4 regions of the Mesorhizobium sp. HAY1-8B genome follow, and region 3 is predicted to be linked to each of the others. Evidence: predicted binding sites of a transcription regulator. Region 3 holds the regulator's gene; each other region holds the start of a gene.
The links. Region 3 encodes LexA, which represses DNA repair genes until DNA is damaged. Its sites were predicted from a motif close to TGTTCNNNNTGTGTTCNG; they were not measured.
Positions count from the first base shown of each region.

Region 1: a site for LexA is predicted at 4,323-4,340, ahead of AC1VON_RS05535 (DNA recombination protein RmuC). Genes of this name have one in related genera too.
Region 2: a site for LexA is predicted at 5,448-5,465, ahead of AC1VON_RS25345 (ATP-dependent helicase). Genes of this name have one in related genera too.
Region 4: a site for LexA is predicted at 4,033-4,050, ahead of AC1VON_RS01950 (helicase-related protein). Genes of this name have one in related genera too.

Region 1 covers NZ_CP200321.1:1,107,369-1,115,368, reverse strand. The annotation lists gene AC1VON_RS05555 (transglutaminase-like domain-containing protein) at 1-483, shown strand, start outside; gene AC1VON_RS05550 (cation diffusion facilitator family transporter) at 603-1,556, shown strand; gene AC1VON_RS05545 (GFA family protein) at 1,633-2,037, shown strand; gene AC1VON_RS05540 (class I SAM-dependent methyltransferase) at 2,119-2,931, shown strand; gene AC1VON_RS05535 (DNA recombination protein RmuC) at 3,019-4,290, opposite strand; gene def (peptide deformylase) at 4,394-4,924, shown strand; gene fmt (methionyl-tRNA formyltransferase) at 4,929-5,882, shown strand; gene AC1VON_RS05520 (GNAT family N-acetyltransferase) at 5,879-6,385, shown strand; gene truA (tRNA pseudouridine(38-40) synthase TruA) at 6,409-7,158, shown strand; partial or broken gene AC1VON_RS05510 (transporter) at 7,196-7,829, opposite strand; gene dapE (succinyl-diaminopimelate desuccinylase) at 7,835-8,000, opposite strand, start outside.
Region 2 covers NZ_CP200321.1:5,275,694-5,283,693, reverse strand. The annotation lists gene AC1VON_RS25370 (bestrophin-like domain) at 1-578, shown strand, start outside; gene AC1VON_RS25365 (ferritin family protein) at 634-948, shown strand; gene AC1VON_RS25360 (hypothetical protein) at 1,001-1,270, shown strand; gene AC1VON_RS25355 (HNH endonuclease) at 1,405-2,076, shown strand; gene AC1VON_RS25350 (hypothetical protein) at 2,069-2,476, shown strand; gene AC1VON_RS25345 (ATP-dependent helicase) at 2,738-5,407, opposite strand; gene AC1VON_RS25340 (glucose/quinate/shikimate family membrane-bound PQQ-dependent dehydrogenase) at 5,668-7,983, shown strand.
Region 3 covers NZ_CP200321.1:4,441,879-4,449,878, reverse strand. The annotation lists gene AC1VON_RS21240 (ComEC/Rec2 family competence protein) at 1-2,082, shown strand, start outside; gene lexA (transcriptional repressor LexA) at 2,076-2,813, opposite strand; gene AC1VON_RS21230 (GntR family transcriptional regulator) at 3,160-3,933, opposite strand; gene AC1VON_RS21225 (ABC transporter substrate-binding protein) at 4,088-5,074, shown strand; gene AC1VON_RS21220 (ABC transporter ATP-binding protein) at 5,142-5,912, shown strand; gene AC1VON_RS21215 (ABC transporter permease) at 5,918-6,841, shown strand; gene kynU (kynureninase) at 6,875-8,000, shown strand, end outside.
Region 4 covers NZ_CP200321.1:383,659-391,658, reverse strand. The annotation lists gene AC1VON_RS01955 (RNA-binding S4 domain-containing protein) at 98-484, opposite strand; gene AC1VON_RS01950 (helicase-related protein) at 500-3,865, opposite strand; gene AC1VON_RS01945 (transposase) at 4,535-4,729, shown strand; gene AC1VON_RS01940 (serine hydrolase domain-containing protein) at 4,847-5,854, opposite strand; gene phbB (acetoacetyl-CoA reductase) at 6,133-6,858, opposite strand; gene AC1VON_RS01930 (acetyl-CoA C-acetyltransferase) at 6,951-8,000, opposite strand, start outside.

The DNA.
Region 1 (8,000 bases), 3.3 Mb from region 3:
TTTTGCGAGAGCGACCTTTTGGCCAGCGAGGCATGGCGGCTGTTCGGCCATACGCCGCTCGGCATCCCGCGCGTTCAGGCGGTGTGTGATTTCGTCCACAACCACATCGTCTTCAACTACGGCAACGCGCGGCCGACGCGCACCGCGGCGGAAGCCTATCGCGAGCAGAGCGGCGTGTGCCGCGACTTCGCACACCTCGCCGTCACCTTCTGCCGGGCGCTCAACATCCCGACGCGCTACTGCACCGGCTACATCAGCGATATCGGCATGCCGAAACCGTGGTCGAGCATGGATTTCGCCGCCTGGATGGAAGTCTATCTCGGCGGCCGCTGGCACGTCTTCGATCCGCGCAACAACGCACCGCGCATCGGACGCATCCTGATCGCCTCCGGACGCGACGCGGCGGATGTGCCGCTGACCCATATTTTCGGACCGGGGACACTGGCCGGCTTCAAGGTGTGGACCGACGAAATCGTCGAATAGTCACCGCCCCGCCGGTCCCAGGCAAATCGCGTCTTGAACGACCCGGCAGTTGGCGCGTTGTGATGGAGCTTCGGCCGTCCGGCCGTTAGGCTGGGTGCGTTAAACGAGGACCAAACTGCATGGCCGGGCATGGCGGCTCCAAAACGGTCATCTATGCGGCGCTCGCCGGCAATCTGGCTATCGCGCTGACCAAATTCGCCGCCGCCTTCTTCACCGGCAGCTCCGCGATGCTGTCGGAAGGCGTCCATTCGCTGGTCGATACCGGAAATGGCGGGCTCCTGCTCTACGGCATGCACCGGGCCGCGCGCCCGGCCGACCGCACGCATCCGCTCGGCTACGCCCGCGAGCTCTATTTCTGGAGCTTCATCGTCGCGCTTCTGGTTTTCGCGCTGGGCGCCGGCGTGTCGTTCTACGAGGGCATTGTCCATATCATGGCCCCGGAGCCTGTCGCCAATGTCAAGGTGAACTATGTCGTTCTGGGCCTCTCCTTCCTGTTCGAAGGCAGCTCCTGGCTGGTGGCGCTGAAGGAATTTCGCCGAGAGAAGGGCAAGCAGGGCTGGCTGCAAGCCGTGCAATCGAGCAAGGACCCGAGCGTCTATACGGTGCTGTTCGAGGATAGTGCGGCGCTTCTTGGCCTGATCGTCGCCTTTGCCGGCATATTGGCAGCGGAGTTGCTGGAGATGCCGGAGCTCGACGGCGCCGCCTCGATCGGCATCGCGCTCATCCTCGGCGCGACGGCGATTTTCCTCGCCCGCGAAAGCAAGGGCCTGCTCATCGGCGAGCCGGCATCCCTTGATGTGCAACGAAAAGTGCTGGCAATCGCCCAGCAGGATCCGGCGGTGCAGCGGGCGAACGGCGTCCTGACCGTTCACATGGGACCGCAAGAGATCGTAGCGGGGTTGAGCATCGAATTCGAGGATCATCTTACTGCGCCGGAAATCGAAGCCTGTGTCCAGCGCATCGAGACGCGACTGAAGGAGGAGATGCCGGAGATCACGCGGCTGTTCGTCAAGCCGCAGACCACGGGCACCTGGGAGCAGCGACGCAAGCCGATCGAGGCCGCATCGAACTAGTCGTGGACCAGCACTGCACCGTTGCCCCGTCGCATTGCCTTGCTAAGATCAGGCGACGGATTTCGGAGGAACGACCATGAAGATCGACGGCGGGTGCCATTGCGGTGCCATCACCTATGAAGCGGAGGTCGACCCGGCAAAGACCTCGATTTGCCATTGCACGGACTGCCAGCAGCTGACTGGGACGGCCTTTCGCGTCACCGTTCCCGCGCCCGAGGATCACTACCGGATCACCAGGGGTGCGCCAAGGATCTATATCAAGACCGGATCGAGCGGCGCCAAGCGCGCCCAGGCATTTTGCGGCGATTGCGGTTCGCATCTTTATGCGACGTCTGTCGGCGACGGCCCGAAGGTCTATGGGATCCGGGCGGGGACCGCGCGGCAACGCGAGGATCTGGTCCCGACACAACAGAAATGGCATCGATCGGCCCTGCACTGGCTTCCGGAATTCGATGGCATAAGCATCGTGGAAGAGCAGTAGCACCTGCCACTCGGCCGAAAGCGGGCCCAGACCACAATTCTGTGCTAGCCTGGCTCGCCATCAAACGGGCGGGTGATAGTCATGTTGGAAACGGACAAGTTGTTTGCCGGCTCGATCCCGGAAAACTACGACCGCTATATGGTGCCGCTGATTTTCGAGCCGTTCGCCGCGGACCTTGCACAGCGGGCCGCGTCCTTCTCGCCCAGCGCCGTCCTGGAAGTCGCCGCGGGCACTGGGGTCGTCACCCGCGCCTTGGCGCCAAGACTTTCGCCTGGCGCGAGCTATGTCGTGACCGACCTCAACCAGCCCATGCTCGACTATGCCGCTTCGCGTCAAGCGCCCGACAATCGTATCCAATGGCGCCAGGCCGATGCCCTGGCACTGCCGTTTGAAGATGCGGCCTTCGATCTCGTTTGCTGCCAGTTCGGTGCGATGTTCTTTCCGAGCCGCCCCTCCGCCTATCGCGAAGCAAGGCGGGTGCTGAAGCCCGGCGGCCATTTTCTGTTCAACGTATGGGATCGCATCGAAGAGAATGTGTTTGCCGATGATGTGACGAATGCCCTGGCCAGGATTTTTCCGAACGACCCGCCACGCTTTCTGGCCCGCACGCCGCATGGCTACCACGATACGGCACTGATCCGCAGCGAGTTGGCAGAGGCCGGTTTCTCCGGTGTGGCGGTCGAAACAAGAGCCGAACAGAGCCGTGCCCCCTCACCGCGCATTCCGGCCGTTGCCTATTGCCAGGGAACCGTCCTTCGCACCGAAATCGAGGCCCGGGATCCGGGCAAACTCGACGCTGCAACGGATTATGCCGCAGCCGCGATTGCGGCCAGGCATGGCAGCGACGCGGTTGCCGCCAAGATTCAGGCACACGTCATCGTCGCCGTGGCCTAACGTAATTCCAGGAAAAGCGTGGGCGGTTTTCTTGGGAAACGCGTAGCGCTTTCCCATCGGAATTGCGTCAAAATCAAAGAGTATCGCTCAGTCGTCGCCTTCGACGACCCGCAGCCTGAGCTGCCCGGTCTTTGAATCGGCAACGCGCGGGCCGGGGTCGAGTTTCGCGGCCGGTGCCCGGGACGGCGCCTCCAGGGCGGCATCGCCATCGGGCTGCACGCCGAACTCCAGCGCCTCGATCTTCTGGCCACGCTTGGTCACCTTCGATGTCGAGACGAGGATATCGTCGATGTCCTTGGCCGACTGGCCGAAATGTACCTGCAGCTTGCGCACGCGCTCGTCGACACGCGCGACATCTTCCATCAGCCGGATCACCTCGCCCTGGATCAGATGCGCCTGTTCGCGCATGCGGGCGTCCTTGAGGATCGCCTGGATGACCTGGATCGACAGCATCAGCAGCGACGGCGAGACGATGACGACGCGGGCGCGGTGCGCCTTGTGGACGATCGCCTCGAAATTCTCGTGAATCTCGGCGAACACCGATTCCGACGGCACGAACATGAAGGCGGTGTCCTGCGTCTCGCCCTGGATCAGATACTTCTCGGAGATATCGCGGACGTGGATCTCGATGTCGCGGCGGAAGGCCTGCGACGCGACCTTCTGCAGGTCGGCGCCATCGGCGGCGCGGATGGCATTCCACGCCTCCAGGGGAAACTTGGCATCGATGGCCAGCGATGGCGCGCCGTTCGGCATCTTGACCAGGCAATCGGGCCGGCTGCCGTTCGACAGCGTCGCCTGGAATTCATACGCGCCCATCGGCAGGCCGTCGGCAACGATCGCCTCCATGCGCGACTGGCCGAAGGCGCCGCGGGTCTGCTTGTTGGAGAGGATGGCCTGCAACTGCACCACCTGGCCGGCAAGCGACTGGATGTTGCCTTGCGCGGTATCGATGACCGCCAGCCGCTCCTGCAGTTTGGCCAGGCTCTCATGCGTGGATTTGGTCTGCTCGGTCATGGTCTGGCCGAGGCGGCCGGTCATGGCGTCGAGCCGCTGGCCGATCGACTGCGTCAGCTCCGCCTGGCGCGCGCCGAACACTTCGGCGATGGCGCCCATGCGGCCCTGCATCTCGGCCTGGCTCTGCAGTATGCCGGCCATCCGTGCCTCGGCGTCGCGGGCATGGTCGGCGGCTTCCGCGGCAGCGACCGCGCGCGCCTTGGCCGACCGCCACAGCGCGATAACCAGCGCCACGAACAGACCGAGAAACAGCAAGACGCCGAAGGCCAGCGCGTGGCCGAGCGTGATTGTCGACGCGCCAAGCCGTGCGATGGGCTGCGAAAGGATGCTACTAAGATCATTCATGTGGACAGCATAGCCGATTCGGCCTGATCGCACAGATCAAAACAAGAACACGGCTTGGATGCCCCGGTTGACGCTTTTCGCTGGACGTCTTACGTGGGACGCCATGCCGATCAAGCCGCTCATCATCCTTCCCGATCCCATCCTGCGCCAGCTTTCCAAGCCGGTGGAGCGCGTCGACGCGCCCTTGCGCAAACTGGCCGACGACATGCTTGCGACCATGTATGACGCACCCGGCATCGGGCTGGCGGCAATCCAGATCGGCGAGCCGTTGCGCATGCTGGTGATCGACCTCGCCAAGGAAGACGAAACGCCGGCGCCGCATGTCTTCATCAATCCGGAGATCCTCAAAAGCGCCGATCAGCGCTCCGTCTACGAGGAAGGCTGCCTGTCCATCCCCGACTATTACGCCGAGGTCGAACGCCCGGCTTCCGTTCGGGTGAAGTATCTCGACCGCGACGGCAAGCTGCAGGAGATGGCGGCCGAAGGGCTGATGGCGACCTGCCTGCAGCACGAAATCGACCATCTCAACGGCGTGCTGTTCATCGACCACATCTCGAAGCTGAAGCGCGACATGGTGGTGAAGAAATTCAAGAAGCTCGCCAAGGACAAGGCGCCGGGCAAACTGGTGGGATAGGGGAATGCCCCTTCGCGTCATCTTCATGGGCACGCCGGAATTTTCGGTGCCGACGTTGCGCGCGATCGCCGAGGCCGGACACGAGATTTCCGCCGTCTACACGCAGCCGCCGCGCGCCGCCGGCCGGCGCGGGCTGGAGCTGACGCCGTCGCCGGTGCAGCGCGAGGCGGAGCGGCTTGGCATCGAGGTGCGTACGCCGACCTCCCTCAAGGCCGAGGCCGAACAGACCGCTTTCCGTGACTTGCGGGCGGATATCGCCGTGGTCGTCGCCTATGGATTGCTGCTGCCAAAGGCTGTTCTCGACGCCCCCCGACTTGGCTGCATCAACGGCCATGCATCGCTCTTGCCGCGCTGGCGCGGTGCTGCTCCCATCCAGCGCGCCATCATGGCGGGAGACCTGGAGAGCGGCATGATGGTGATGCGCATGGAAGAGGGTTTGGACACCGGCCCGGTGGGATTGCTTGAAAAATGCGCCATCGAGCCCAATATGACAGCCGGCGATCTGCATGATCGGTTGATGAGTGTCTGTGCCGCCCTGATGGTGGAAGCGCTGGCGCGACTGGAGAGGAACGCCCTGACATTTACCGCGCAAGCGGCGGAAGGGGTGACTTACGCCAGAAAAATCGATAAATCCGAGACGCGTGTGGACTGGACGCGGCCTGCGGCCGAGGTCCACAACCACCTTCGTGGCCTGTCGCCCTTTCCCGGCGCCTGGTCCGAAATTGACATTGGCGGCCGCATGGAACGGCTGAAACTGCTTCGCTCGACGCTGTCCGAAGGCCTGTCGGTTTCGGAAGATCTGGGTGAGTCGGGAGGAATTCTCGATGACCGGCTGACGGTCGCCTGCGGGGCAGGCGCGATCAGGCTGGTCGAAGTTCAACGTGCGGGCGGAAAGCCCGCCGCCGCGTCGGAATTCCTGCGCGGAGCCAAGATCGTAAAAGGAATGAAGTTCTCATGAGTATGATGTCGATACGCGCGGCGACGCCGCGGGATCGCGAGGCCATCCGCCTCGTCGAGGAACACGCTTTCGGCCAGCAGGCGGAGGCCGGGCTGGTCGACGCACTGGTCACAGGCGGCGACGCCGTGGTCGAACTGGTGGCGGAAGAAGACGGCCAGGTGCTCGGCCATATCCTGTTTTCGCGGCTGTTCGTCCAGAATGGGGGCAAGAGCTTTGCGGCCGTGGCGCTGGCGCCGCTGGCGGTAGAACCTTCGTTCCATGGCAGCGGCATTGGCGGCGCGCTGATCCGCGAGGCGCATATCCGTCTCAGGGATGCCGGCGAGCGGCTTGCCGTTGTGCTGGGCGACCCGGCCTACTACGGCCGTTTCGGCTATAGCCACGCTAGGGCCGGAAAATTCGAGAGCGAATACCAGGGCGAGGCGCTGCAGGCGCTGGCCTGGGGCGACGCTCCGGAGGCCGGCAGGCTGGTCTACGCTTCGGCCTTCACCGCTCTCGCCGCTTAGGCAAGAGCGTATAGCCGCCCGGCATGCCGCGTTTTCGCCTCGACATCGAATATGACGGCAGCCTTTTCGCCGGCTGGCAGCACCAGGCCGACCAGCCTTCGGTGCAGCAGGCGATCGAGCAGGCGATCGAGAAGTTCAGCGGCGAGGCGGTGCGGCTGCGTGCCGCCGGCCGCACCGATGCCGGCGTGCATGCAACGGCCCAGGTGGCGCATGTCGACCTCGCCAAGGCATGGCCCGAAGACAAGGTGCGCGATGCCATCAACGCCCATCTGCAGGCGGCCGGCGCACATGTTGCCATCCTGAAGGCGATGGTTGTCCCTGACGATTTCGACGCGCGCTTCTCGGCCGCCGGCCGTCACTATCTCTACCGCATCCTCAACCGCCGTGCGCCTTCGGCGCTGGAAAAGGGCAAGGTGTGGTGGGTGCCGAAGCGGCTCGACGCCGTCGCCATGCACGAGGCGGCGAAAGTCCTGCTCGGCCGGCACGACTTCACCACCTTCCGCTCGACGCAGTGCCAGGCCAACAGCCCGATCCGGACGTTGGAGCGGCTCGATGTCAGCCGGACGGGTGACATGATCGAGGTAAGAGCCTCGGCGCGTTCCTTCCTGCACAACCAGGTACGCTCGATGGTCGGCTCGCTGAAACGCGTCGGCGACGGCGGCTGGACCGAGGCCGACCTCAAGGCGGCGCTCGAAGCGCGCGACCGCGCCGCCTGTGGCCAGGTGGCACCGCCCGACGGACTTTTTCTCATTGGCGTCGATTATCCCGGATGAGCCTGCAGGCTCTTCCCGAATAGGGCCCGGCAGGCCCTTACCCGGGAGAGAGCCCGGAAAGGCTCTGAGCCCCGATATCGTCCGGCACGGTGATGCCAAGCAGCATCTGCAGCGCGAACAACACCAGCAGCGAAGCGATGAACATGCCGACGAAAACGGCGGTTCCAACCGCCGCGCCCTTGCCGATCGTCGCAGTGGTCATGCGCCAAGTCAGCACCATCGACAGGGCAAACAACAACAGCGACAGAAGGCTCGAAGACCTGGCTTGCCGACGACAGGAAAAGCCTGACCAGCGCCGAGGGCAGCATCAGCCAGGCGGTGATGGCCGAGGCCCAGTTGCTGGCGACGACGTAGTGGACGAAGCGGCCGCCAATGCCGGCGCGCGGCGCGACCAGGGCGAGCGCGATCAGCGGCAGCACCCAGGAGCCGATGTCGACCGTGGCCAAGCGCAACAGCATGCTGAAGCGGCCCACGAAAGCATCGGGATCACCGATCTCGTTGGCGATGCCGACCCAGCCGACGATCAGCGGCGGCGCGGCAACGATGATGGCGAAGAAAGAATTCCAGAAACCGTCGGCCGACAGGTCGAGCAGGCGCAGGCCATCGACCTTGCCGAGCATCAGCCGCCAGGCGCCGGTCAGCGAAGCTTGAGTTTCGTCCGCCGTCAGCATGCTGCTCAGCCCTGTCCGAACCAGTCTTCGATGAAGCGCTGGTAGATCCGCGTCAGCGTTTCGAGATCGGCGACTGCGACGCGCTCGTCGACCATATGCATGGTCTTGCCGACCAGGCCGAACTCGACCACCGGGCAGTAGTCCTTGATGAAGCGCGCATCCGATGTGCCG
Region 2 (8,000 bases), 830 kb from region 3:
TCAACTCGGCCAAGAACACCTTCGAATCGATCGATCACAATGTGCACGCCTATGCGACGGAGCTGATCCTGCTCGACAGGACACTGCGGCTGTATGGCCCGGAAACCGACGCGGTGCGCCAACCGTTGGTCGCCTATATGCAAAGGGTGGTAGACACCTCGTCACAAGACAGCGAGACGACTATCGCCGCCAATCAGCTTTCCGAACGTCTGCTGACGGAGATTGGCGTGCGGCTGAATGGGCTGACCCCTCCCGACGCTGTACACGGTTCCCTTCTGCAGGACGGACGCCAGCGCCTGCAGAAGGTGCTGGAACTGCGCTGGATTCTGGTCGAGCAGTCGGAGGGCACGATTCCCTGGCCGTTGATCGCCATGCTGGTTACCTGGCTGGCGCTGATCTTCGCCAGTTTCGGGTTCAGGGCACCGAAGAATACAATCACCGCAGGAACCCTCATGGTGTCGGCCGCGCTGATTGCCGGGGCGATCTACCTGATCCTCGACATGGATGTGCCGTTCTCCGGCCCGATCCAGATTTCGTCGGCGCCGCTGGAAAGGGCATTGGCGGAATTGCAGCGATGATGCGGAACCGGCGGCATTCCCAGGCATTCATGGGAATGAACCATCGGAGGACGACATGGGTTTCGACCAGTATCACGAACCTCCTGAAGAACTATCGCAGAAGGTGCGGACCTTTGCCCGCATGATCACCTCGCTGATCGAGGAGGCGGAAGCCATCGGCTGGTACGAACAGCGCATTTCGGTGGAAAAGGATCCTCAGGCCCGCGCGATCATGAAGAACGCGCAGGGCGAGGAGTTCAAACATTTCGGCATGGATCTGGAATTCCTGCTGCGCCAGAAGCAGGACTGGCGGGCGGAACTGAAGGAAATCCTGTTCACGACGGGCGACATCGTCAAGGCCGGCGAGCGGGGCGAGAAGAAGGTGGATTGACCGGTAGCTCTACCGATTTCCGGCACTTTCACGAAGATGCCCAACTCGCCCGATGGCAGGTGACGGCTATCACCTGCCGGTGCTGGCGTTGGTGTTCGTCGGCGGCACCCCGACCTGGGGCGGCATCGGCACGGTTGCCGGCGGCGCGATCGGCGCGGTCACAGTGTCGTTCATCCAGACCGGCGTGGTGGCGGTGGGCCTGAGCGGCTTCTACGTGCAGTTGTTCAACGGGTTGATCATCCTGTCGCTGCTCGGCCACAAATGGAACCAGGCGGGGTGCAGGCGAGGGCAAGGGATTTTGCCCCGGGGGGCGCGGCCGTAAAAGCGAACGCTGCGGGCAGGCGGTTGCTAAGACCTTGATGACCAATCCGTCGAGCGCGCTTCCAGTTACAAAAGATATTCATCAGCCAATCATACGGGGCTGGTAGAAAGTCACTGTATGCGGCATTCTAAGTTATGCCGATTGCATTACCAGATACAAAAATTCTGTGGGGACGAGCAGGTGGGAAGTGCTCAAATCCGAAGTGCCGCGCTGACTTGACTAAAGTAGTGGACGGTGTGCCAACTTTTCATATTGGGGAAATGGCGCACGTTATTGCGCACAGCGCCGATGGTCCTCGTGGTCAAGCTGGAGGCGGACTCGACACGTATGAAAACCTGGTTTTACTGTGTCCAAACTGTCACACCGCCGTTGACAAGGCTCCGGCTGCATATTCGGAAGATTTGCTACGAGGATGGAAAAATGGGCGAGAAGAAGAAGTCAAACAAGCGGGATGCAATGTTCGATTTGAAAATTTTGACGAACTAAGAAACTATATTGGTCTGCTATTGGCGGAAAATCACGGAATTTTCTCGGAAGTTGGCCCGAGTTCGCCGATAGCGAACGAAGATCCTGGTTCCGATGCTGTTGAAATTTGGAGTGCTCGTAAATTAGATACAATTTTACCAAACAATATAAAGATCATGAACGCTATTGCGGGTAATATTTCGTTGTTGTGCAAGGAAGACGCGATCGCGTTCCTCGCTTTCAAGAAGCACGCCTTAGCCTATGAGCAGCAGCAGTTTGGTCGTACGGAGTTTTATCCAAAATTCCCAAGCATCTTTTCTGAAAGATTTGGCTATGAGTGATTCCGTCAACCCTTGGAGTATACCCTTCTCAAGGACGTCATTTCTGCAAAAAATTCTTTCAAACCATGATAACGTAAAGAATTTGCGGAGAGAAAAAGATATCCTTTTTCTATTTGATCGAAAGCAACAGGGAGACCAAATGCGCCTACTCGGCGGCGACGACTATGCATTCAGCCTTGCATTGGTCATGCGTGCCTTGCAAGATTTTGGGCCGCTTCAATATATTTGTGTAGGGGGCTCTTGGAATGGCTATTCGAATCAGGCGAAAGATTATTGCAGGGAAAATCATATCGGACTCTACAACTCTACCGAGCTGGCCGGAGGAATTTGGGCTACTAAATATTGGGATTATGCAAAGAAAGATAAAGACGGTAATCGATACTATAGCACTAAATCTTGACGTTATATCAGTCTATGGTTTTGGATCATTCTTTCGTGGCGAATTATTTGATGACGTAGATATGCTTTTTACTACTGAAATTTCAGACGAAAGGCTGCCGGATTTGCATCGGGCTCTTTGTGGGTATTTAAGTGGATTGTCTCTTTCGATCGACTGTCGTGTTGATTTCACGCTTTTAACTCTCGACGAATTCTCGGGCGCGCCGCTTAGAGATCACGCCGAGTTGGTGAAGCTGATCTAGGATCGCCACAGGCGAGCAGCTCACACCGCCGCGACGAACCCGTCCAGCACGCGTTTCTGCCCTGCCTTGTCGAAGTCGATGGTCAGCTTGTTGCCTTCGATGGCCGAGATATTGCCGTTGCCGAATTTCTGGTGGAAGACGCGGTCGCCGACGCTGAAGGCGGACGGCGTGTCGGAGACGGATTTGGCGACCAGTTCGCCATCGATGGTGCGGCCCTTCACGCTCGTGCGGCCGGCGCCGTAGCCGCTGTCGGTCTCGCCATAGCCGATACGCTCGACCTGGTGGCCGGAGCGCGAGCCCCAGTTGCGGTCGGTCGCTTCGGTGCGGTTGGCCTGTGCGCGCTGCCAGCCGGGCGTCGAATAGGTGTTAGAGAAGGCGCCGGATTTCTCCGCGCCGCCATTGTTGGCGCCAACATTGTCGAAACGCGACGCGCCATAAGGGTTCTGGCGGCCACCACGACCGGAAGCGAATGAGCCGCCGCCGTAGGAATTGCCATAGCCGCCATAGCTGTTGCCGCTTTCCGCGACCTCGACATGGGCCTCCGGCAGCTCCTCCAGGAAGCGCGACGGGATGGTCGATTGCCAGAGCCCGTGGATGAGGCGGTTGGAGACGAACCAGATATGCAGGTTCTTCTTGGCCCGGGTGAGGCCGACATAGGCCAGCCGGCGCTCTTCCTCCAGACCGGAGCGGCCGCCTTCATCGAGCGCGCGCTGGTGGGGAAAGAGGCCTTCCTCCCAGCCAGGGAGAAAAACCGTCTCGAATTCGAGGCCCTTGGCCGAATGCAGCGTCATGATCGAGACAGCGTCCTGCCCGGCATTCTGCTCGGCATCCATGACCAGCGCCACGTGTTCGAGGAAGGAGCGCAGCGACTCGTACTCCTCCATCGAGCGGATCAGTTCCTTGAGATTCTCCAGCCGCCCCGGCGCTTCGGCCGAGCGGTCGTTCTTCCACATGTCGGTGTAGCCGCTCTCTTCGAGAATGGTCTCGGCGAGCTCGGTGTGCGGCGTGGTTTCCAGCGCCTTTGCCCAGCGTTCGAAATTGGCGGCCACTTCGCGCAATGCGGCGCGCGGCTTCGGCTTCAACTCGTCGCTTTCGGCGAGATTGCCGGCGGCCTCCAGCATCGGAATGCGCAGCGCACGCGCCGTGTCGTGGATCTGGCGGATGGTGGCTTCGCCCAGGCCCCGCTTCGGCACATTGACGATGCGCTCGAAGGCGAGGTCGTCGCCGCCGTTGGCGACGACGCGGAAGAAGGCCAGCGCGTCGCGAATTTCCATGCGCTCGTAGAAGCGCGGGCCGCCGATGACGCGGTAGTTGAGGCCGAGCGTGATGAAGCGGTCCTCGAAGGCGCGCATCTGGAAGGACGCGCGCACAAGGATCGCCATGTCGTTCAGATTATGCTTCTCGCGCTGATAGGCCTCGATGGTCTCGCCGATGGCGCGGGCTTCCTCCTCGGAATCCCACGCGGCGTGGACATTGACCTTGCCGTCCTCGGGGTCGTTGCGGTCGGTGAACAGCGTCTTGCCGAAACGGCCCTCATTGTAGGCGATGAGATGCGAAGCCGCGCCAAGGATATGCGCGGTCGAGCGGTAGTTGCGCTCCAACCTTATGATGGTGGCGCCCGGGAAATCCTTGTCGAAGCGCAGGATGTTGTCGACCTCGGCGCCGCGCCAGCCATAGATCGACTGATCGTCGTCGCCGACGCAACAGATGTTGACTTTGTTATCGCTCACGGGCCGTTCCGCGCCTGCCGGCGCGGGCCCTCCGCGGGGGCCTCGCAACGGCTCGGACGCCCGGTCGGGCTTGCGGCCTTCGGCCGATCGCAGATCCGTCGACGTTGATCCGCGCCCGCTGTCCGGCCGCTGTGCCAAAAGGCGCAGCCACATGTACTGGGCGGTGTTGGTGTCCTGGTATTCGTCGACGAGGATGTATTTGAAGCGCCGGTGGTAGTCCTTCAGCACATCCGGATTGGCGCGGAAGATGCGGATCGGGTGGCAGAGCAGGTCGCCGAAGTCGCAGGCATTGAGCGTCTGCAGGCGCTCCTGATAGGCCTTGTACAGTTCGCGGCCCTTGCCATTGGCGAAGCTGCGCGCGTCGCCCTCGGCGATATCGGCCGGTCCTTGGCCCTTGTTCTTCCAGCCGTCGATCATCTGCGCGAACTGCTTGGCCGGCCAGCGCTTGTCGTCGAGTCCCTCGGCCTGGATCAGCTGCTTGATCAGCCGCACGACATCGTCGGTGTCGAGGATGGTGAAGTCGGAACGCAGACCGGCGAGCTCGGCATGGCGGCGCAGCAGCTTCACGCCGATCGAGTGGAAGGTGCCCAGCCACGGCATGCCCTCGACATTTCCTTCGCCGATCAGGATGCCGATGCGCTGTTTCATCTCGCGCGCGGCCTTGTTGGTGAAGGTCACGGCCAGAATCTGCGAGGGGAAGGCTTTTCCCGTGGCGAGAATATGGGCGATGCGGGTGGTGAGCACGCGCGTCTTGCCGGTGCCGGCGCCGGCCAGCACCAGAACAGGACCCTCGGTGGTCTCCACCGCCAGCCTTTGTTCCGGATTCAGCCCCCGGAGATAGTCCGGCGCATTGTTGTGGCCGCCGCGGGCAGCCATGGCGCGCGCGGCAATGCCCGACGGGGCCGTGGGCCGCGCATTGGGTTCGTCGAAAAAGGGCATGTCTTCGGAAAAGCCGGACATCGCCCCCGAATGTAGTGATTCGGTTGGGAAAGACCAGAACTGTCTACGTTTTGTTCCCGGTAAAGTGGCTTATCCGGTCACCTTGGCACGCATGACGCTCAGCCCGCCGCGCATTTGCAGCCGGACCGAGCGCTGCCTTTCGGCTCGTGGCCCAAGCTTGACAGGCGAGGCGGGCGGGAGAAAGTTGTGTACCGGGCAGGAACGCAATGCCGGGTTGCCCATGGCCGCGCGAGGCGCGCAACAGTCGAAGGAGTATCATCTTGGCTGTCACCATCACCTCCCTTGTTCTCTTTCTTCTCGGTCTGGCGCTTGGCGCTGGCGGCATCTGGTTGGCCTCGCTGGGCGGCAGCTGGTACTACATCATATCGGGTCTCGCGTTCCTGATCACCGCCTGGCTGTTCTACCGGCGCCGCTCCACCGCGCTGTGGCTCTACGCGGCGATCGTGCTCGGCACTCTGGCCTGGGCGGTCTGGGAAACCGGCTTCGACTGGTGGGAACTCGGCCCGCGCGGCGGCATCATCGTGCTGGTGGCGCTATGGCTGCTGACGCCGTGGGCGCGGCGGGGCCTTGCCGGTCCTGACGGGCGGGCGCCGCTGATCCTGGCCGTGCTGGCCTCGCTGGCGGTGGCCGGCTATTCGATGACCACGGACCCGAAGGACATCGCCGGCGCGCTCGACACCGACAAGGTGACCCCAAACGCCAATCTGGGCAACGATGTGCCGGCCGGCGAATGGCATTTCTACGGGCGCACGCAATTCGGCCAGCGCTATTCGCCGCTTGACCAGATCACGCCCGACAATGTCGCCAATCTGCAGCCGGCCTGGACCTATCGCACCGGCGACGTGAAGGGGCCGGACGATGTCGGCGAGACCACCTATCAGGTGACGCCGCTCAAGGTCGGCGACACGCTCTACATCTGCACGCCGCACAATTTCGCCATCGCGGTCGACGCCGCGACCGGCAAGGAAAAATGGCGCTACGACCCCAAGATCAAGCTCGACAAGGACCGCCAGCACCAGACCTGCCGCGGCGTGTCCTACTATGCCGATGCCGCTGGCGCCGCCGGCCAGCCCTGCGCGACCCGCGTCTACCTGCCGACCTCGGATGCCCGGCTGATCGCGCTCGATGCCGCCAACGGCCAGGTCTGTCCAGCCTTCGCCGAGGCCGGCACGCTCAATCTCTTGACCAACATGCCATACCCGAAATCGGGCTACTACTATTCGACCTCGGCGCCGCTGATTGCCGGCGGCAAGATCATCGTCGGCGGCGCGGTCAACGACAATTATTCGACGCAGGAGCCGTCGGGCGTTATCCGCGCCTATGATGCGGGCACAGGCAAGCTGCTGTGGAACTGGGATTCAGGCAATCCGGACGAGACGACGCCGCTGCCGGCCGGCCAGACCTACACCGCCAACTCGCCCAACATGTGGTCGACGCCGAGCGCCGACGAGAAGCTTGGCCTGCTTTACGTGCCGCTCGGCAACCAGACGCCGGACCAGCTCGGCGCCGGACGCAGCGCCAATGTCGAGAAGTTCTCCTCCTCGATCACCGCGCTCGATCTCAATACCGGGCAGTTGAAATGGGTGCGGCAGACCGTGCACCACGACCTCTGGGACATGGACGTGCCGGCGCAGCCGAGCCTGATCGACATCACCAAGGCCGACGGCACGATCGTGCCCGCGCTGGTCGGGCCGACCAAGCAGGGCGACCTCTATGTGCTCGACCGGCGCACCGGCGAGCCGGTGATCGCGGTCAAGGAAGTGCCGGCGCCCGGCGGCGCCATCGAGGGCGACCATGCGTCGCCGACGCAGCCTTCGTCCGATCTCTCCTTCAACCCGAAGCCGCTGACCGAAGCCGACATGTGGGGCATCACCATGTTCGACCAGCTGGCTTGCCGAATCGAATTTCAGGGCCTGCGTTACGAAGGCCGCTATACGCCGCCTTCCGTACAGGGCTCGCTGATCTATCCCGGCAATTTCGGCACCTTCAACTGGGGCGGCGTCGCGGTCGATCCGGTTCGGCAGGTAATGTTCGGCATGCCGACCTATCTGGCGTTCAAGTCGCGACTCATCCCGCGCGACCAGGTGCCGCCACCGGATGGAGGGCGCGGCAGCGAACAGGGCTTGAACCGCAACGAGGGCGCACCCTATGCGGTGGTGATGGGACCGTTCCTGTCGCCGCTCGGCATTCCCTGCCAGGCGCCGCCCTGGGGATATGTCGCCGGCGTCGATCTGAGAACCGGCACAATCGCCTACAAGCACCGCAACGGCACCGTCTATGACATGACGCCGCTGCCGTTGCCGCTGAAGGTCGGGGTGCCCGGCATTGGCGGGCCGATGATCACAGCCGGTGGTGTCGCTTTCCTGGGGGCCGCGGTCGACGATTATCTGCGCGCCTACGACCTGACGTCGGGCAAGCAGCTCTGGCGGGCGCGGCTGCCGGCCGGCGGGCAATCGACGCCGATGACCTATACGGTCGCCGACGGACGCCAGTTCGTGGTCATCGTTGCCGGCGGCCACGGCTCGGTCGGCACCAAGCCGGGGGATTATGTGATGGCTTACGCGCTGCCCAAGTAGACGGGGTTGCCTGGAGG
Region 3 (8,000 bases):
GTCGTGCTGATGGCGATCTGTGCGCTTGTCTCGCGCTCCTGGCCGAAAACCCATCTGGCTTTCATGGCGGCATTGTTGTGCGCGCTGGGCCTGCTTGCCGCCAAGGTCGAGACCTGGCGGGCGGGCACCCGGATGCTGGGTTCGGAAATCTCGACGCAAGTGACCGGCCGCGTCGTCTCGCTCGAGCGCATGGAGACCGGCCGCATCCGATTGACGATAGACGTGACGTCGACGGCGCGGCCAAAACTGCGTTACGCGCCGGAAAGGGTCCGGCTTTCAGCGCGCAAGATACCTGACGACATGACCGCCGGCTCGCTGATATCGGGCTATGCCAAACTGCTGCCGCCGACCGGTCCGGTGCGGCCGGACAGCTACGATTTCTCCTTCGACAGCTACTTTGCCGGCATCGGTGGCAGCGGCTTCTTCCTTGGCAATCCAAAAATCATCTCCGCCGACGACGATGAGATGCCGCTGTCGGCCCGCCTGTTTTCGGGGATAGAAAATGCGCGCGAAGCCATCGCCGACCATATCAGGGGCGTTGTTGGCGGCGCCGAAGGCGAGATCGCGGCAGCGCTGATCGTTGGCGTGCGCGCCGGCATTCCCGATGAAATCAACGAAGCGATGCGGCGCACTGGCATCTATCACATCATCTCCATATCGGGACTGCATATGGCGCTGGTCGCCGGCACCATCATGGGTCTGCTGCGCGGTGCCTTCGCGCTTTTCCCGGATTTTTCCGCGCGTCGGCCGGTGAAGAAATATGCGGCCGCCGCGGCACTGTTGTCGATCGCCGCCTACCTCGTCATCTCAGGCGTCGTCGTTGCCGCCGAGCGCAGCTTCATCATGCTGGCGGTGATGCTGATTGCCGTATTGTTCGATCGCGCGGCGCTGACCATGCGCAACCTCGCTATCTCGGCGATCGCCGTCATCGTGGTGTCGCCGCATGAAGTGGTCGGCCCGAGTTTCCAGATGTCGTTCGCCGCGACGGCCGCACTGGTCGGCGCCTATGCCGGCTGGGCGGATCACCGTGCGGGAAAGACAAGACCGCCACCGCCAAGGCGATCCCTGCCGGGGTTCCTGACGCGAAAATTCCTCGCGCTCACGGGAGGGGTGGCGATGACGTCCATCATTGCCGGCAGCGCCACGGCGCTGTTTGCCATATGGCACTTCCAGCGTGTGTCGCCGCTCAGCCTGTTCGCAAATCTGGCTGTCATGCCAATTGTCTCAGTCGTCATGTTTCTGGCGGTTGTCAGCGCCTTGACAATGCCCTTCGGTCTGGACGGACCTTTTCTCTACCTCATGGGCAAGGGCCTGACCGCGATGATCGCCATATCGGCGTGGATATCGGAACGCTCCCCCGTCGATGCGGTCGGGCTGATTTCACAACACTCCGTGCTGCTGGTGACGATCGCCCTGGTCATCGCGACGATGGCGACGACATGGCTGCGGCTCGCGGCAGTGCCATTCGCGCTCGCCGGCCTGTTGACAGTGTCGGATACACGCACGCCGGACGTGCTGATCTCCGAAGACGCGCGGCTGGTTGCGCTGCCGATCGGCGGCGGCGAACTCGCGGTCAGCCGGGCTCGTCCAAACGAATTCACCGTCGACAATTGGAAACGCGCGCTGGTGTCCGAAACCATCGTCGTGCCGGAGATGTTCAACAAGGCGGACGGGCAATTCGACTTGGCCGATGCGGTCAATCTGCCGCCGGGGGCGCCGTTTTATTGCACGGAGGGCATCTGTCTCGCCCGGCATCCGTCTGGCGCGATCATCGCGCATGTCGAAGACCGCAAGGCTACCTGGAAGGCCTGCGGCTTCGCCGACCTGATCGTTGTCAATGATGCGACGGGCTACGATGCCTGCCACAACCCGCTGGTTCTCGTCGTTACCAAACGGCAACTCGCACGCAAGGGCAGTGCCGCTGTCTTCTTCGACCGCCAATCGGCGACCAGCCCGCCAACCATCAGCTTCGCCGTGGACGGGCCCTATCGGCCCTGGCACACGCAACGAAAGTTTTCGCGTGAGGCGAGGGGACTGCCGCCCTATCAAAAACCTGAAACGCCGGCCGCTCCTGCTCAGTAGCGCCTGATCAGGCCGACTAGCTTGCCTTGCACCTTGACCCTGTCCGGCCCGAAAATGCGCGTCTCGTAGGCCGGGTTGGCGGCTTCAAGGGCAATCGAGGCGCCCTTGCGGCGGAACCGCTTCAAGGTCGCTTCCTCCTCGTCGACCAGCGCCACGACGATCTCGCCTGGGCTCGCCGTATCGGCGTTGCGGATAATGACTGTATCGCCATCGAAGATGCCGGCCTCGATCATCGAGTCACCCTTGACCTCCAGCGCATAGTGCTCGCCACCCATGATCATGTCCGGAGGCACCGAGATCGAATGCGTCTGATGCTGGATGGCATCGATCGGCACACCTGCGGCGATACGGCCCATCACCGGGATCGACACGGCAGAGACCGCGTCGTAGTCATTGCCGGCAGAGGGCAAGCGCGACGGCGCCGGCTTGATCTGACGGCCTAGGCCGCCCTGACCAAGACTGCCTTGAATGACACTCGGCGAGAATTTCTTTGCCGCGTTGAGGCCGGGCGCGATCGAATCCGGCAGTCGCAGCACTTCCAATGCCCGCGCCCGGTTGGGCAGCCGCCTGATAAAGCCGCGTTCCTCCAGCGCCGTGATCAGGCGATGTATCCCTGACTTGGAGGCGAGATCCAGCGCCTCCTTCATCTCGTCAAAGGAAGGCGGGATACCGCTTTCCTTCAGCCGTTCATGAATGAACATCAGCAGTTCATGTTGCTTACGCGTCAGCATGGCGCCCCCCAGGCATTGAACGAAGGGAATCGGAATCGAAAAACAAACCCAGAACAAACACTATCTGTTCCAGTTGTGTTCCGCAACTGTTTAAAGTTTAGTGAATTTGTTAAGGCATCTGAAATTGTCTGCCGCCGGCAGCGGGCAGCGATCGGCCGCCTTCGCCGCCAGCGCGAGCATTGAAATCATTTTGGTTAATGGCCTGTGGCCTACCCTTGATGGACCTTGGAATCAGTTTCTAGAGGGCGTCCAGAGGCTGGATCGCGTCGTTGTTCGATCCATTCCTGGCGGAACGAAACGAAATCAAAACGCCAACGATCATGCTTCGAGAGCAATAACGCTGAAGTCATCCGGAAATTGCTTTCAGGCTGCCGGCGCGTGCGGTGTAGTTGTTCGCGCCGCCGTCCTCGCTATGAACGTAGACATGCAGCGTATAGCCGATATGCGCCGTCATCAGCGCCTTTGCCCGCTCGACATCGCGATCGAGGGCCGCTTCCATGATCGCGGTGTGATGCTCGATCGCGATCGCCTCTCGAAGAGCGTCCATTGCCTCGCCATAACCATCCTTGAGGCCGGCGGCCGCCCGCAATGTCGGCGCCAGGCCGAGAAACCGATGATGCCGCCGCAACTGATCGGCGATTGTCGAACGGAAGCGCAACAGCCAGTTGGACGTCGCGGCACTCAGCAGTGCCCCGTGAAAGGCCTCGTGGCTCTCGTCCCACTGGTCGACGGCCGCATCCGAGGGGTCGTCGACCGCGGTCTTGCAGCGGGAGAGCCGGTAGTGGGCGGTGACAACCGCGTCCTCCCATTCCCTGCCGCCTTTCTCGATCGATTCCAGGAACAGCGGCATCTCCACAACCATCCGTGCGCGAGCCAGGTCCTCGAGTTCGGCCCGCGACACCGGAGCCACGGCAAAGCCGCGATTGCTGATGGCGGTAACCAGGCGCTCGGCCTCAAGTCGAGACAAGGCTTCACGCAGCGGTGTCCAGCCGACGCCGTATAGACCGCGCAGCGCACTCAGCTTGAGCGGTGCGCCCGGCATGAGGCGTGTGGTCAGGATATCGCGCCGCAGCAGCTGATAGGCCGCCTCGGTTTTCGTGGAGTTGTTCTGGTCCTGCATCGCGATCCGTCCATCGTCGGGCATGTGAAAATTATATATGATGGTGCTCGATGGCAAGAATTATATATAATGTTTGACAGGAAGCGATGGACTGACCATGATCGCCACAGTTGCCGTCCCGATGAGCGGCGCTGATCAAATCTGGGAGGAAATGATGTTGAAGTCCAAATCCGCTTGGCTGTCGGGATTGGCCCTGGCAGGCGCATTGATGGTCAGCGCGGGGAGTGCCGCCGCCGACCAGATTCGCATCGGCATCGCCAATTTCGGCGAGCATCCGCAGCTCAACGCTGCCATAGCCGGATTCAAGAAGGCGCTGACGGACAATGGCTTTGTCGAGGGCAAGGATGTCGTCTACACGGAGAGCCATACCAATTTCGATGCATCGCTGGTGCCGCAGATGATCGCCAAGCTACAGGCGGAGCAGCCCAAGCTGATCTACACCATCACCACGCCGGTCTCGCAGATCGCCAAGAAGGCGCTTGCCGGTTCCGGCATTCCGATCGTCTTCGCCGCTGTCACCGATCCGGTCGCGGCCAAGCTGGTGCCGTCGTGGGACGCCGGAGACGAAGGCATGACCGGCGCCAGCGATCTGCAGGATGTCGCCGCTGTCATGGCCTTCACCAAGAAGCTGCTGCCGAACGCCAAGCGCTTCGGCGTGCCTTACAATCCAGGCGAGGCCAATGACGTCGCCCTGGTCGAGAAGATCAAGGCGACCGCACCGGCGGCCGGCTTCGAGGTCGTCGAAGTCGGCATCGACAACGTCAATGACATCCAGCAGCGCATCGCCGCGCTCGCCGGCAAGGCAGACGTGATCTACGGCCCGGCTTCGAACCTGATCCAGCCGGCGATCGCCGCTGTTTCCGCGGCCGCTCGCCAGACCGGAATCCCGGTCGTCAACTCCGATGACAGCGCGGTCCGCAACGGCACGGTGCCGGCAAGCTTCGCGGTCAATTACACGCAGGTCGGTGTCAACGCCGGCAACATCGCCGCCGAAATCCTCAAGGGCAAGGATCCCAAGACGATCGCGCCGTCGCGCCCGGCCTACAAGGATCACATGGCAACGATTTCCCGCAAGGCGATGGCCGCGTTCGGCATCGAGATACCGGCGTCGATGGCCGATTGCGGCTGCATCGTCGACTGACATCGGCACTGAAGGATGACGGCGCCGGCGCCGTCATCCCGAGGTCAGGGAGGAACGATGCTCGAAGATCCGATCCGCGCGTAAAGTATTCTACAAGGGCCAGGCCGACGAGAAGATCGCGCTGGACGGTCTCAGCCTGTCGCTGGCCACGGGCGAGTTCGGCATCGTCATCGGCTCCAACGGAGCCGGCAAGAGCAGCATGCTCAATGCCATTTCCGGAGCTCTTGTCCTGGATTCCGGCAAAATCCTGATCAATGGTGTCGATGTGACAGCCATGCCGGTGTACAAACGTGCCGCAAGGTTGGCACGGGTCTTCCAGGATCCGATGCGCGGCACAGCCGCCAGCATGACGGTGGCGGAGAACATGCTGCTGGCCGACCTGCGCAGCCAAAAACGCACGCTGCGGCAAGGGCTGAACGCCACGCGGCTTGCGTCCTACAAGGAGCGCCTGTCGATATTGGGCCTCGGCCTTGAAAATCGCCTCGATACCCGTGTCGATCTACTCTCGGGCGGGCAGCGTCAGTCGCTGTCGCTGATCATGGCCGTCGGCGGATCGCCGGATTTGCTGCTGCTCGACGAACATACGGCCGCGCTCGACCCGCGCACGGCAGAGATCGTCATGCAAGCGACGGTGCGCGCCGTCAACGCGCTGAAGCTGACCACCCTGATGGTGACCCACAACATGCAACACGCCGTCGACTATGGCAGCCGGGTGATCATGCTCGATGCGGGCCGGGTCCTGCTTGAGATCACCGGCGAGGAGAAGGCGAGGGTCACGGTCATCGACCTCATCGGCCATTTTTCGGTCAAGACCGACCGCATGTTGCTGGCGAGCTGATCATCATGGGCTTTGTTCAGGAGGTTCTCACCAGCTTCGTCGCGATCATACCGGTCACGCTGGCGCAAAGCCTGATCCTGGCCTTTGTCGTGCTCGGGATCATGATCCCGTTTCGCATGCTGAATTTTCCCGATCTGACCAGCGAAGGCGCATTTCCGCTGGGGGGCTGCGTCTGCGGCGTGCTGCTGGCTGCCGGCGTATCACCGCTGGCAGCCATCGTGGTTGCGTTCGCGGCGGGCTTCGCGGCGGGTTGCTGCACAGCCTTCATCCATCTGCGTTTCCGCATCCACACGCTTCTTGCGGGCATCCTGATGATGACGATGCTCTACAGCATCAACCTTCGCATCATGGGCAAGTCCAACCTCTCCGTCTTCGGCTCGCCCACCGTGTTCGACTGGGTGCCGTTCGCGCGGCCGGGTTTTCCGGCCAGCAAGATCGTTGTCGCCGGTCTCGTCGCGCTCATCGTCTTCCTGGCGCTCTATATGTTTTTCAGGACCGAGAAGGGGACTGCCGTGCGCGCCGTGGGCGCCAATCCCGATATGGCCGAGGCTCAAGGCATCAATGTCTGGGCGGCGACCATTGGCGGTGTCGGGCTGGCGAGTGCATTTTCGGCGTCGAGCGGCGCGCTGATGGTGCAGTCGCAGGGCTTCGCCGACGTCAATATGGGGCTGGGGATTCTCATCAACGGCCTTGCCGCGCTGATGATCGGCGAGGCCGTCGTCGGCAAGCAGACGGTCTGGCGCCAGTTGCTGGCGCCCTTCGCCGGCGCGATCATCTACTACCAGTTGGTGTCGTTTTGCCTTGCCGCCGGCATGCCGCCTCCCGACCTGAAGCTTGCCACGGGCCTGTTCGTGCTCGCCATGCTTGCTCTGCCCAGCCTGAAGCGCAGCCGAGGCCCGGCACCCGCGCGCGAAGCGATCCGTGAATAATCAGACGTGAATAACCGAGGGACGTCACAAATCATGCGCGCAACGCTCGATCTCGCAGCAGTCGAGGCCATGGATGCGGCGGATCCGCTGCGTGCCATGCGCGACCGGTTCATTTTGCCGGAAGGCGTGATCTACCTCGACGGCAATTCGCTGGGCGCCGCGGCGCCCGCCGTCTTCAACGAGCTGCAGAAGGCCGCGACGCAGGAGTGGGCACAGGACCTTATCCGTGCCTGGAACACCGCCGGCTGGTTCGATATGCCGGTCGCGCTTGGCGACCAGCTGGGACGGCTGATCGGCGCCGCGGCGGGCCAGACGGTGGTCTGCGACACGACCTCGATCAACATCTACAAGGTGCTGCATGCCGCACTCAACATGCGGCCGGACCGCACGGTCATCGTCGCCGAAGGCGACAGCTTTCCAACCGATCTCTATATGGCCGAGGGCGTGGCCTCGACACGGCCGGGCACGGTGCTGCGGCTCGAGGGCGTGGATGCTCCGACCATTGAAGAGCTGATCGACGAGCGCGTCGCCGTCATCCTGGTCAACCACGTCAACTACAAGTCCGGACAGTTGCGCGACATGGCAGCCCTGACGCGCAAGGCCCACCAGGCCGGCTCGCTGATCGTCTGGGATCTCTGCCACACCGCAGGTGCCTTGCCGGTCGAACTCGATGCCGCCAATGCCGATTTCGCCATCGGCTGCACTTACAAATATCTCAATGGCGGCCCGGGCGCGCCGGCCTTCATCTATGCCGCGACACGCCATCACAACCATGTCCATCAGCCGCTCAGCGGCTGGTGGGGCCATGCGCGGCCGTTCGCCTTCGAGCAGGGTTTTGCCGCCGGCAGCGGCATTCTCCGGTTCCTGTGCGGCACGCAGCCGGTGCTGTCGATGCGGGCGCTGAAGGGCGCGCTGGATATCTGGGACGAGGTCGACATGGCGGCGGTGCGCAAGAAGAGCATTGCCTTGACTGACCTGTTCATCCAGCTCGTCGAAGCTAGGTGCGGCGCCTATGGGCTCGAACTGGAAAGCCCGCGTGACGGCAATGCGCGCGGCAGCCAGGTGTCGTTCCTCCATCCGCATGGCTACCAGGTGATGCGGGCCCTGATCGAGCGCGGCGTGATCGGCGATTTCCGCGCGCCGTCAACCATCCGCTTCG
Region 4 (8,000 bases), 4.1 Mb from region 3:
CCTGTGATGTCCTCGTGAGGGTCTTGTTTGCCGGGTTCGGCCTTGCCCCAAGCCGCGTCATTGCCGTAAAGCCCTATGCGGTGTTGAGCGACAGGGATCACTCTTCGCCAAGCAAGCGGTCGGTCTGTCGGCGTTCTCTCTTGGTCGGGCGGCCGCTGCCGGCCTCGCGCAGCGCCGGAATCGCATCGGGAAGGGCCTCACCCTTCGGTGCGGGTGGCGGCGACATGTCCTCATAGAGGGTGCGGGCTTCCTCCGCCGGGCCGCGCCGTACGCCAGCGCCGATCACCTTCCAGACGAAAATGCGCCGGTCCAGCGTGATGGTCAGCACGTCGCCCGGCTTGACCAGATCGGATGCCTGCGCTGCTTTGTCGCGATTGATGCGCACGCGCCCGGCGACGACGAGCTTCGCCGCCAGCGAGCGCGATTTGACCGCGCGCGAGAAGAACAGCCATTTGTCGATGCGCTGGCGGCCTTCGGCAACCATCGAACCCTACCGAGCCTACTTCTTCAGCTGGTCGCGCAAGGCGGCGAGCTTGGCGAAGGGCGAGTCCGGATCGAAGCGCACCGGGCGTTCCTCGCGCGGCTTCGGCTGGAAGGCCGGCTTTGCGCCCCCCTTGCCGCGATCGGGGCCACCCTTGCCCTCGGGCCGGCCACCCTTCCAGTCGGGGCGGCCTTCGCGGCGCTCGGGACGATCGCCCTGGGGGCGACCGTCACGGCGCTGTTCACCTTCACCCTGCGGCTTGGGCTTGAACTTCGACCGGTCGAAGCGCGGCTTGCCGGCGCCGTCACGCCGCCCTTCATGGGCGGGGCGTTCTCCCGGTACGCCGGTCGCTTGAGCGGCGCCGGCCTCGGCCGGTGCATTGCCGCGGCCGCGCGCTTGTCCGTTGCGCTGGCGGTTGTTGCGGCCTTCGTGATGACGTGGGCGCTGCTCGAAACGGCCCTGGCGCCAGAGCAGGATCGGCTTGGGCGCTTCGGCTTCTGGAGCGGGCTCGCCGGGGGTCGCTTCGGCCATCACGGCAGGCACGTCCGAAACCGCTTCCGTCGCGGGTGCAGCTTCGGGAACTGGCTCCGCCGTGGCTTCGACAGATTCAGCTTCCGCCTCTGGCTCGGCAGCAGGTTCAGCAGCTGCTTCGGCGACAGCCTCGGGCTCATCCGTGACTTCGGCCGGAGCTTCGGTTGGCTCTTCCGCGACTGGCTCTGCTGCGGCTTCCGCGATGACCTCGGCCGGAGCTTCGACAGCAGCCGGTTCCGAACCCTCGATTGCCGCTTCCGCGGCGGCGTCCGTTGCGGCGGCTTCGGCCGCCTTGGCCTGCTCGGCGCGCGCGGCTTCTTCCGCCGCGAACTTGGCCGCGGCGGCTTCCCGCGCGGCGGTGTCCTGCGCCTCGAGCCGTGCCTTGACCTCTGCCGCCGGCTTCGGCTCGGCGCGGTAGCCCAGGCCCTTCAGGATCTCTTCCATGTCGTCGGCGGTGGCGCCGAGGATCGACATCATCGGCGGCGTCACCATGAAGGACTGGCCGTCATAGGCGCCGTCCGGACGCTGGCCGAGGCCAGGCTTCCAGTTGGTCGCCGGACGGATCAGGTCGGCCAGCCGCTCCAATATGTCGATGCGCACGGCGCGGCGGCCGAGATTGCGGTAGCCGGCGAGCTTGTAGAAGGCCTTGTCGAAGGCCGGATCGATGACCACCGAGGTGCGGCCGGACGCCAGCGCGTGGACCACGTCGCCAAAGCCGGGCTTGTCCTTGCCGTCATTCTTCAGGGCCCACAGCAAGGTCACCAGTCCGGCGGGTGCCGGCTTGATCAGCGCCGGGACGAAGACATGGTAGGCGCCGAAGCGCACGCCAAGCCGGCGAAGTGCCGCGCGACCTTCCTGGTCGAGCGATTTCATCTCCTCGGCGATGTCGCGGCGGTTGATGAGGCCGAAATTCTCGACCAGCTGGAAGGCGATACCACGGCCGATGCCGGAAATCTGGTCGGCGTTCTTCAGGTCGACCAGTGGCTTCAGCAGCGACTCGATCTGGAAATTGACGAAACGTTCGGCGCGCGCGGCGACCTTGTCGCGCGCCGGGCCGGTCAGCTGTTCGTCGGCCAGCAGCACGAGGCGCGGCTTCAGCGCGTCTTCGCCGGAGACCAGCGTGCCGATCGGCGCGCCAATCCAGCGCAGCGTGCCGTCCGAGCCAAGTGCCAGATCGCCATTGGCGCAGGCGCCAAAACGGTCGGCGCGCGCCTCGAACTCGGCAGCCAGCGCCTTTTGCGCTGCGGTGCGCACGGCCTTGGCGTCTTCGCCGCCGGCGGTCTGATCGGCGGTGAAGCGGAACCCTTGCAACTCGCCGACATGATGGCCTTCGACAAGGACGGTTCCGGTAGGGCTTATTTCGGCTTCAGGCATGGTATTTTCTCTAAGGCGCCGCATGAGGACGGAAGTCCTGCGGTCTACGAAGCGTTTCGTCAACCGCTCATGCAGCGCATCCGACAATCTGTCTTCGATTTCGCGCGTCTTTTCCTGCCAGTGTGCCTGATCGGCCAGCCAGCCGGGCCGGTTAGACACGAATGTCCAGGTGCGGATCTGGGCAATGCGGTGCGACAGCGTGTCGATGTCGCCCTCGGTGGTGTCGGCGCGGCGCACCTGCTCGGCCATGTAATTCTCGTCGACATGGCCTCGCTTGGCGAGGTCCATATAGATCGACGCGATGAGGTCGGCATGTTGCGCCGGGGCGATCTTGCGGTAATCGGGCAGCGCGCAGGCTTCCCACAGCAGCGCCACGCGTTTGGCGTCGGTAGCCAGCGCGCGGATATCCTCATCGCGGGAAAGATATTCGAGCGCCTGCGCGTCAACCGCCGGCAGCGCCCGGGTCAGGCCCTCCACCGGAGCGTTGGTCTCGATCGAGCGCTTCAGCGCGTCGAGACTGGCGAAGTCGAAATGCGCGGTGCGCCACTGCAGCACCTTCACCGGATCGAAGTCATGGCCTTCGATCTTCTTGACCAGTTCCTCGTCGAGCGGATCGACCTGGCCGGTGACGCCGAAAGTGCCGTCGCGCAGATGCCGTCCGGCACGGCCGGCGATCTGGCCGAGCTCGGCCGCCGTCAGGTTGCGGTACTGGTAGCCGTCGAACTTGCGGTTCTGGGCGAAGGCGACATGGTCGAGATCGAGATTGAGGCCCATGCCGATGGCATCGGTGGCGACGAGATAGTCGACATCGCCCGATTGGAACAATGCCACCTGGGCGTTGCGGGTCCGCGGCGAGAGCGCGCCGAGCACGACGGCGGCACCACCTTGCTGGCGGCGGATCAACTCGGCGATGGCATAGACCTCGTCGGCGGAGAAGGCGACGATGGCGGTGCGGCGCGGCAGGCGCGTCAGCTTCTTCGAGCCCGCATAGGCAAGATGCGACAGCCGGGGCCGCGTCACCACCGAGACGCCCTTCAGCAGGCGCTGCAGGATGCCATGCATGGTGGCGGCACCGAGCAGCAGCGTTTCCTGGCGGCCGCGAAGATGCAGGATGCGGTCGGTGAAGATGTGGCCGCGCTCGAGGTCGCCGGCGAGCTGCACCTCGTCGATGGCGACGAAGGCGGCGTCGGTCTCACGCGGCATGGCCTCGACCGTACAGACCGAATATCTGGCGCCTGGCGGCTGGATCTTCTCCTCGCCAGTGATCAGAGCGACCTTATGAGCACCGACCTTTTCGCAGACGCGCGTGTAGACTTCCCGCGCCAGCAATCTGAGCGGCAGCCCGATGACACCGGTTTCATGCGCCACCATGCGCTCGATGGCGAGGTGGGTCTTGCCGGTGTTCGTCGGACCAAGCACGGCGGTCACGTCGCGGCCCGACAGGATCAGCGGCTCGGTATGTTTCGGCTGGATGTTCATCGGCTCGGAAATAAGGCTTTCTGGCCTCTCATTGTCGGGAGCGTGCCTCAACTGGCGCGTATGACAGGCGACACATAGGGATTTCGGGCGCGAAGCGAAAGCGGAATGTTCCGTAGGCGGCTCGAAGGCCTCTTTGTCCAGCGCTAAATTGGCTGCCGCTTAACTGATGGAACGAGTCTGGAACGAATCAGCGACGAATCAGTGACTCGACCAGATTCAGCTTTTGTTCACGGCTATATGTGGATTTCGTGACCGTGACTCTCACCACATGCTGAATCCCTGAACTGGCCCGTTTTATGCTAGGCGAACTCAACGGTTAAGCTTTGCCGGGAAACGACGACGCCGGCACGATACCCATTACTCAAGATTATGAAATTGTTAATCTTTCTGAATTTGGTGTTAAGGATTTGCAGGCGATTCCGGCCTATTAACGTTAACTTGCGCTCAAAGCCGGAACAAATCGGCTACAAATCAGCGCCGGCGACGTTTTCCCTTTTTGTTCCCCCAATATCTTGTGTTGTGAACAGCTTATCCACCGGCAATCCACAGGCTTGGCCACAGGGTTCCGCACAGGCGGCGTCCGGCCTGACCAGTCTATTGGCGTGGCGGCAATCACACCAAGATAAGTGTCCATCTATTTCGCTAATGGACACTCATTAATGTCGGTTGATGAGGATGTTGTTCTGTCGGTTCGTAAGACCCGACGTGTGCGGGACAAGGAAGAGAACAGCCGGATCGGGGCGGCACTCTGCTGCGGGTGCATCGGTTTCCGAGGTTGGGCGCCGGCACGATGTGGACACCAACGTGGTATTCACTTGGCGTCGTGGAGCCAGACAGGGACAGCTGCCCCCTGTCACCCGATAAACCGGATCGATGAGTTATTGCCATGGAATTGGTCAACGCCTATTTGCTCGAAGAGACAGCCCCTCCGTCAGGCGCTAATTGGTAACGGCAGGGCCGCAATTAGGTGCAAAGAGCCATTCAGGGCGAAGCCGAGGTGATCTCTTTCAGCACCTCAATGAACGTGCTTGTCCTAACGCCCTTCGGATTGTGTTTCGGATCGACAGTTTGAACCACGACCAACCGTTTTGAAGAGACAACGGCAATGACCTGACCACCGTAGCCCGACGCATAGAAGGCATTTGGACCCCAAGTGTCAGCAGGGAGCGTCCACCACATATAACCATAGCCCTGCCGTATTCGCTTGGCGAAGGAATAAGGGGTCGTCGATTCCTTGACCCACGATGCGGGCACAACCTGCTCGTCGCCCCAGCGCCCGCCGTTCAGGAACAATTGGCCGAAACGCGCTGCGTCTCGGGCGCTTAGGTTGAAGGGATAGGCAGGGTGCTCGGAGAACTTCTCGGTAAAGTAGCGGCCATCCTTTGCTGAGAAGTCCTCCATGCCGAGCGGCTCGGCAATTCTGCGGTTGAAGCTCTGGAAGATGTCCTCGCCGGTCTGATGCCGGTAGATCGTTCCCAACGTGTTGAAGTCCCAGTTGTTGTAAAACCAGAAAGATCCGGGCGGATGGCTGCCACGCTGAGGCCGTTTGCGCTTGATGTCCCCAGTCTCATAGGCAGCAGGATGATAGATGCCAGAGCGCGCCATCAAGAGGTCGCGGACAGTTGCCGTCTTCTCGCTTGCCGTCAAACTAGGCGCATTGTCGTCAATGCCAAGATCGGCGAGGCTGCTCGAAAGGTCAATCCGTCCCTCGGAAACGGCAATGCCATAAAGGGCACTAAGAAGGCTTTTTCGGACGGAAGCAACATTTACCTTATGGGATGTATTACCCCAGCTGGCAACGACCCTGCCGTCCTGCACGATCATTACGGCTGTCGGTTTGAGCGCCGTCGAATGTTGCTTGGCGACTTTCAGCTTGTCCGCAGACCAACCTACCGTCGTCGGGTCGACCTCCTGCCACGCTTGGGCATTCGCGGTTCCGGTGAGCAGGGCTCCGATGATCAATAATGATGCGAGCCGAATTCTGAACATACAGCTTCTCCGCCAATGTGGTGCGAAGGAACAGGGGCAAAGCGGCGGTTTTCGGGCGCGCGTCTCCTGAGGGCGGGAACCTCCGATTGGAGATCAGGATCCCCGCAGGCACGCCTCAGGCCGGACGCTACTCCGCAAAGGCGGTGCTGCCGCCATTAACCCTGCATGCCGGATTGGAGGCATTGCGCCGCGGCGGGGGCTCTTTCGCCTCCAAGGGTATCAACAGAAACGGACCGGTTTCCCGGTCCGCTGGTTACAGTCTGAAGCCGTTGGACGTCTCAGGCGACGTACTGGCCGCCATTGGCGGTGAGGGTCGAGCCGGTGATGAAACCGGCATCCTCGGAAGCGAGGAAGACGACGCAGCGCGCGATCTCTTCCGGCTCGCCGAGGCGGCCGACCGGGATCTGCGGCAGGATGCGCTCGTTGAGCACCTTCTCATCGATTGCCTTGACCATCTCGGTGGCGATGTAGCCGGGACAGATGACGTTGACGGTGATGCCGGCGCGAGCACCCTCCTGGGCGAGGGCCTTGGTGAAGCCGATGTCGCCGGCCTTGGCGGCGGAATAGTTGACCTGGCCGGCCTGACCCTTCTGGCCGTTGATCGAGGAGATGGTGATGACGCGGCCGAACTTGCGGTCGCGCATGCCGCCCCACAGCGGGTGCGTCATGTTGAAGACGCCGGAAAGATTGGTGTCGATGACCTCTTTCCACTGCTCACGGGTCAATTTGTGGAACATGGCGTCGCGGGTGATGCCGGCATTGTTGACCAGCACCGAAACCGGGCCGAGGTCGGCCTCGACTCGGCTGATGCCGGCGGCGCAAGCGTCATAGTCAGCGACCGACCATTTGTAGACCGGAATGCCGGTCTCGGCCCTGAATTTCGTTGCCGCCTCGTCGTTGCCGGCATAGTTGGCCGCGACAGAATAGCCGGCGTTCTTCAAGGCGATCGAGATCGCCGCGCCGATGCCGCGCGATCCGCCCGTGACGATTGCAACCTTGGTCATGCATTTCCCCTTTTTTGATATCGCCCTGTTGTCGGGCTTGGCAGGCACTGGATATGAAACGGGCGGCCTGCGCCGCCCGTTCAGTATTTTCTTCAGAGGGCTTCCACGCACATGGCGACGCCCATGCCACCGCCGATGCACAGGGTGGCGAGGCCCTTCTTGGCGCCGCGACGGCGCATCTCGTAGACCAGCGTGTTGAAGATGCGGGCGCCCGAGGCGCCGATCGGGTGGCCGATGGCGATAGCGCCGCCGTTGACGTTGACGATCGAGGGATCCCAGCCCATGTCCTTGTTGACCGCGCAGGCCTGCGCGGCGAAAGCCTCGTTGGCCTCGACCAGGTCGAGATCGCCGACCGACCAGCCGGCCTTCTCCAGCGCCTTGCGCGAGGCGGGAATGGGCCCGGTGCCCATGATCGCCGGATCGACGCCTGCGGTCGCCCAGGAGGCGATGCGCGCCAGCGGGGTGATGCCGCGCCGTGCGGCTTCCGCTTCGCTCATCAGCAGCGCACCGGCCGCGCCATCATTGATGCCGGAGGCGTTGGCGGCGGTCACGGTGCCGTCCTTGTCGAAGGCCGGCTTCAGCTTGGTCATGGCGTCCAGCGTCGCGCCATGGCGGATGTATTCGTCCTGGTCGACGATGGTGTCGCCCTTCTTGCCCTTGATGGTGAAGGCGACGATCTCGTCCTTGAACTTGCCCGCCTTCTGCGCCGCCTCGGCCTTGTTCTGCGAGGCCAGCGCGAGCTGGTCCTGGTCGTCCCGGGTGATCTGGAACTGGCGGGCGACGTTCTCGGCGGTGTTGCCCATGTGGTAGCCGTTGAAGGCATCCCACAAGCCGTCCTTGATCATCGTGTCGATCATCTTGTAGTCGCCCATCTTGACGCCGGCGCGCAGATGCTGCGCGTGCGGCGACAGAGACATCGATTCCTGGCCGCCGGCGATGATCACCTTGGCGTCACCGGTGGCGATCTGCTGCATGCCGAGTGCAATGGCGCGCAGGCCCGAACCGCAAACCTGGTTGAGGCCCCAGGCGGTGGTCTCCTTGGGCAGGCCGGCAATAATCGAGGCCTGGCGGGCCGGGTTCTGGCCCTGGGCCGCGGTCAGCACCTGGCCGAGGATAACCTCGTCGACCTCCGCCGCTTCGAC